2 regions of the Anoxybacillus sp. EFIL genome follow, and region 2 is predicted to be linked to the other one. Evidence: riboswitches for the same ligand, from Rfam matches in the RefSeq annotation. Region 2 holds a riboswitch; the other holds the start of a gene.
What was found. A riboswitch is a leader RNA that binds a small molecule or an ion and turns the genes downstream of it on or off. The one in region 2 is predicted to bind thiamine pyrophosphate.
Positions count from the first base shown of each region.

Region 1: another riboswitch for thiamine pyrophosphate. It lies ahead of thiC (phosphomethylpyrimidine synthase ThiC); the one in region 2 lies ahead of tenA (thiaminase II).

Region 1 is NZ_SDLH01000005.1:18,176-21,375, forward strand. It holds gene thiC (phosphomethylpyrimidine synthase ThiC) at 1-1,350, opposite strand, end outside; TPP riboswitch at 1,458-1,572, opposite strand; gene ES017_RS09010 (PH domain-containing protein) at 1,708-2,160, shown strand; gene ES017_RS09015 (PH domain-containing protein) at 2,150-3,200, shown strand, end outside.
Region 2 is NZ_SDLH01000010.1:50,973-54,172, forward strand. It holds gene ES017_RS13245 (ABC transporter ATP-binding protein) at 1-788, opposite strand, end outside; gene ES017_RS13250 (ECF transporter S component) at 792-1,382, opposite strand; gene tenA (thiaminase II) at 1,357-2,052, opposite strand; TPP riboswitch at 2,142-2,249, opposite strand; gene ES017_RS13260 (class I SAM-dependent rRNA methyltransferase) at 2,383-3,200, shown strand, end outside.

The sequences.
Region 1 (3,200 bases), on a different contig from region 2:
TTGACGGACATCGTCTCTATTTGGCAATCCGAGATGTTCTTTCGGAGTAACATAACAAAGCATCGCCGTGCCGTACCACCCAATGATTGCTGCACCGATAGCTGAGGTGATATGGTCATAACCTGGTGCAATGTCAGTAGTTATTGGACCTAATGTATAAAAAGGTGCCCCGTGACAAATTTCTATTTGTTTGTCGACATTTTCTTTAATTTTATGCATTGGAATATGTCCCGGACCTTCAATCATGACTTGAACATCATGCTCCCAAGCAATTTTTGTCAATTCTCCAAGTGTTTGCAGCTCGGCAAATTGAGCTTCGTCGTTTGCATCCGCAATCGAACCAGGGCGCAATCCGTCCCCAAGTGAAATAGCGATATCGTAAGTTTTTAAAATCTCACAAATCTCCTCAAAATGAGTGTATAAAAAGTTTTCTTCGTGATGTGCTAAGCACCATTGCGCCATAATGGAACCACCGCGAGAAACGATCCCCGTCGTGCGATTGACTGTTAAAGGAATGTAACGAAGTAATACGCCAGCATGAATAGTAAAATAGTCGACCCCTTGTTCTGCTTGTTCGATTAATGTTTCACGATAAACGTCCCATGATAAATGTTCGACAACTCCATTGACTTTTTCTAATGCTTGATAAATAGGGACAGTACCAATTGGAACAGGAGAATTGCGAATAATATATTCTCGAGTCTCGTGTATATGTTTTCCTGTTGATAAATCCATGACAGTATCAGCGCCCCAGCGGATCGCCCAAAGCATTTTTTCAACTTCTTCTTCTAAGGAAGAGGTGACAGCTGAATTTCCGATATTTGCGTTAATTTTCACGTGGAATTTACTTCCTATAATCATCGGTTCACTTTCAGGGTGGTTAATATTAGCTGGGATAATTGCTCTTCCTGCCGCCACCTCTTGACGAACAAATTCGGGATCCATTTGTTCGCGAATTGCGACAAACTCCATTTCAGGTGTAATGATCCCTCGTTTTGCATAGTGCATTTGTGTAACCGTTTTTCCTTTTTTCGCGCGCATCGGTTTGCGTTGAAAAGGTAAGTTCGCATTAGGAAACCTTCCTTCATACTTTTCGACATCGCCGCGTTCGACTATCCATTCTTCTCTTAACGTTGGCAATCCTTTATGAATATTCGGTTCAAAAAGTGGATCGGTGTACGGTCCGCTTGTATCATAAACGCGAATCGCCCCATTTTCTAATATTGTTGTTTCTGTTTTTGTTGGCGACAGTTGAATTTCACGCATCGGAACACAAACATCTTTTCGACTTCCTTGCACGTACACTTTTTTACTTGAGGGAAATAACATGTTGGAAAATAAATTGTTCATTCTTATTCGCTCCTTTTCATTTTTTAATAGGAGCAATGCCAACACGTAAAAAAATCAGGTTCCATAAAAAGAACCTGATTTTGTCCGCAAATAGTACAAGCGAATGACACTCGCACCATCTACTTCCCTACGCTGGCATCACCCAGATCAGGTTCAAAGGGTCAAAGAACTTTTGCGCGTCCTTCTCTCAGTCCAAGCTATTGGACACCCCTAGTAGATGCAAAATTATGAACTTTAAAAATAATCTAGCATATGATAAAAATATTGTAAAGTATATATATTCGAAAATATACTTGATGGTGTTTGTATTTTAGAAGTAGCGGTAATGGAGGCATTGAAGGAGAGGGGATAAGAAACATGGAAAACGTACTTTCTGAACGGGCCGTGTTGATGTGGCGAATGTATGAAGTTATTCGTTTATTTATTTTTCTTCTCTTATACGTGATTGTTCATTTTTTCGTTCCTATGTGGGTTGTTTTGGGACTCGTTTGCTTATGGATTGCTGATGCGATTTTGTTTGTTTTTTTCGTTCCGCGCTGGAAATGGGAACGCTGGCGATATATCATTCGTGATCGAGAAATTGAACTCGAGCACGGGGTATGGATTCGAAAGCGTACGCTTATTCCCATCCATCGCGTTCAACATGTTGATGTAAAGCAAGGTCCGTTAGCACGAAGGCAAAAACTGGCTTCACTTTACATTTATACAGCGGCAACTGCGCACGAAATTCCATTTCTTGATGAACAAGAAGCAGAGAAGTTGCGTTACTACATTTCCTCTTTAGTGAAGGAAGATGAAAATGATGCATGAAAAGAAACGGTTGCATCCGATTGCGATTGTTATTTATATAGTTAAGCGGTTAAAGCAAGGACCGTTTTTGGCGCTTGCGTTACTTCTAGCAATAAAAAAGAAAACAGGTGATCCTTTCGTTGATTGGATGCCTTTGTTTTTATTTCTTTTTTATGCTATGCTCGCTGGGTATATGTCGTGGCGGCGATTTACATATCGTTTACAAGAAAATGACATGTATATTGAACAAGGGATATTTGTAAAAAAGAAACGGTATATTCCATTTGATCGTATTCAAGGTATTTCACATTCGTCAGGGGTGTTACAGCGGCTTGTAGGTGTTGTGCAAGTACATATTGAAACAGCTGGCAGGCAAATGGATGAACCAGAAGTAATACTTTCAGCGGTTTCCATAGAAGAAGCAAAGCAAATAGAGCGAGCGGTGCATCACAAAAAACGAGAAAACATATTTATAGAAATAGAAGATAAGACGGATGCCATATTTACACTTCGTTTTCGCGACGTATTGTTTTTATCTATCACAAGTGGTGGTGCTTTTGGAGTCATTGCAGCGATTGGTGCATTTTTTTCTGAGTTTGATGATTTCATTCCGTTTGAACGGCTAAACATATTTTTTCGCGCTGACGATACAGCTTCTACACTTGTCTTTTTGCTTGTCGTTTTTATGATCGCTTACGTGTTGTCTGTGATCGGTCATCTTTTTCGCTATATGAATTTTACGGTTGTCAAACAAAACAAAACGATAACGATAACAACAGGATTGCTGCAAAAAAAGAGCATTTCTACATCGATTGAGCGCGTTCAAGCCATTGCAGTGAAGGAAAGTCCGATTCGGTACTTGTTCGGTTATGTTTCTGTTCACCTTATTCATGCCGGAGGGGCACTTGATGATGGAAAACATGGCAGTCTCGTGTTGTTTCCGCTTGTTCGTCAAAATGAAGTCGTGTCTCTCGTTGCGACGTGCTTTCCTAAATATCGTTTGCACAATTCGTTCCGGTCGCTATGTACACGTGCCCGTTGGCGCTATATGTTGAGGTCGC
Region 2 (3,200 bases):
GACTGCACATGTAAAAGCACGTCTGACGGATGATACGGCTGCTGCGCTGTTTTTGGCTTTTCGTACATCTCCCACACTTCTGGATACCAAATGCCTTGTTCGGCAATAAACGAACGATACGTCGAAAATATATGATCCGTTGGGCCATCGGCAATCATTTCACCACATTCGTTAAACAAAATGATGCGCTCAACAAAATCGAGAATATGATCAATTTTATGCTCAACGATAACAACTGTTCGGTCGTCCGCTACTTCTTTTAACGTTTCCCATACTGCTTTTGTTCCTTCTTCATCGAGAAGCGCTGTCGGTTCATCTAAAAATAACACATCCGGGTCAAGCGCCAAGACAGAGGCAATCGCTAACCGCTGTTTCATTCCTCCCGATAACGTTTGAATCGGCACATGAACGTGCGGAAGACGAAGGCGCACGCGTTGAAGAACGCGCTCGATTTTTTCTTTCATCTCCGCACGTGGCACACCGAGATTTTCAAGGACAAACGCAATTTCTTCATCGACGTACGGCATGCAAAACTGCGCATCCGGATCTTGAAACACATAGCCGACTTGCTTTGGAATATGAAGCGCTTTTGCTTTCATCGGCACATCGATCGAGCGTGGAATAATGCCCGCCATCACTTGTAATAACGTCGATTTTCCACACCCTGATGGACCTAAAAGCAACACTTTTTCTCCTTTTTTGATCGAAAGCGATACATCGGTAAATAACCGTTTTTCCGCCCCCGGAAACTTTAACCGCAATTGTTCAATGTGTATCAACGATGTCACCTTCTATTTATCAAGCGAGTCGTAATCTTCTTTTGTCGTCGGGCGCAACAGTTGCGTCACACCTGTCGCTTCGAGCGCTTTGACAAGCGAATAAGCAAATACCCCCGCAATGATGATCGCTCCAACGAAACGCGCACCGATAAATAACGTTAAATTCCACCACGCTAATTGATCGATATATCCTTTGTAAAAATCAACTACTAACGAAGCGATGGTTGAACCGACGGCAGCAAGCGACACAACCGCCACGTCGAAACGTTTATAACGGAAAGCGGCGAAAACAAGCTCAGCGAGCAATCCTTGCACAAAACCGTAAAATAACACTTCTAGTCCCCACTCAGATCCAGCTAAAAACTCCCCTGAGGCGGCAGCGACTTCCGCAAGCAACGCCACTCCTGGCTTACGAATCAACAAATATGCCACTGTCGCAGCAATAAACCACATGCCATAAATAAGCTGATCGAGATGAAGCCCAAGCGGTTTCACCGCATAGTAAAGCGGTCCCCACACTTTATACACAATCCCAAACACAATCGCTACAACAACGGTCGTTAATACGTCTGTTAATTTAAGCCCTTTCGTTTGCATAAACATCCTCCTCTTCCATTGGCCAACGTTCTAATTTGTACGCCATGTCCCAAAATAAATATTCATACTGACTGCTGGTCCAAAAATGTTGCTTCATTCGCTCCAACTCTTTTTCACTTACTGTTTTCGCTATGTCGTTTAAGCGCGCAATTTGTTGTTCGACAAGCTGTCTAAACCAATCGGAGCCGTACGCTTCGATCCATTTCGCATAAATTGGATGATTCGGCTTACAATGCTTCAACCTCTCGCCAATTTCGTAATATAACCAATAGCACGGTAAAATGGCCGCTAACACATCACCAAAGTGCCCCGCAAACGCTGCCCGATACATATGTGACGTGTATGCATACGCGGTTGGGGCGGGAACAAATGACGCCTTTTCTTCTTCTGTAATGCCGAGCTCTTTCATAAACGTTTCATGTAAATGAAGCTCAGCTTCATACGTATTTTGCGCATGATTCGCCATGCTTGCGGTCGTTTGTAAATCGTCAGCCATCGCCCCGCCAAGCGCTTGCACTTTCGCAAAGTGTGTCAAATAATATGAATCTTGTAATACATAATACCGAAAACAACGTAAATCTAGCGTTCCTTCTCCTAGCTCTGTCACAAACGGATGTTGAAAACTCGCTTCCCAAATCGGATCGACAGCTTTGCGCAACTGTTCTGAAAACAACATTTCCTCTCCCCCTCATGAAAAATAAAAAACCACTTTCTTTGCGCAAAGAAAGTGGTTTGTAAACGATGGAAATTGGCATATAGACACACTTCGCACCGTCTCCACTTCCCTACGCTGGTATGATCCAGATCAGGTTCTAAGGGTCTCAAAGGCACACTTTGATCTCAGCCTATCTAAAGGCCCCCCTAGTGGAATGCATTTGCGTTATTCACTTTGTCACTAATATTAGCATATTTCATTGTTTTGTCAAATATTTTTCTCCATTATTTGCGCACATCGTGTTCTTCCTGTATGCTAAAGTAGCGAATATATAGTTCAGGAGTGGAATGTATGGCGAATGTATTTTTAAAACGAAAAAGAAAAAAGCGGCTCGAGCTTGGACATCCGTGGGTGTTTCAAAGCGAAGTTGACTATATTGAGGGGGACGTTGAACCAGGTGATTTCGTCAACGTATATAACCATCAACGTCATTTTTTAGCGAAAGGGTACATTAACCCGAAATCACAAATGATCGTGCGCGTGTTAACGCAAAATCCAAATGATGAATTAAATGCGCAATTTTTTATGAATCGCATTCGGCAAGCGTGGGCGTATCGCGAGCGCATGATTCCGGGCGTTCGTTCATGTCGCGCCATTTATGGAGAAGCGGATTTTTTACCTGGGCTCATCGTCGATAAATACGAAGATGTGCTCGTTGTCCAAATTTTATCGCTCGGCATGGAAAAAAGAAAAGAATGGATTTTACAAGCGCTTCTTGACGTCTTTCAGCCGAAAGCCATTTATTTGCGCAACGACGTCCACGTGCGTGAATTAGAGGGGCTGAAACAAGAAAAAGGATTTTGGTACGGCACGTGCGATACGAACGTACAAATTGAAGAAAATGGCGTGAAATATATTGTCGACATTGAAAACGGGCAAAAAACAGGGTTTTTCTTCGATCAGCGCCAAAATCGTGCCGCGATCAAGCCGCTCATTACAAGCGAATCGACTGTGCTCGATTGTTTTACGCATACCGGCTCATTTATGTTAAACGCCTGCTTATACGGGGCAAAACATGTGACCGCTGTCGACATTTCTGAACATGCGATTGAAACGGCAAAAAGAAACGCTGAGCTAAACGGATTTACAAACGTCGATTTCGTCGTGGC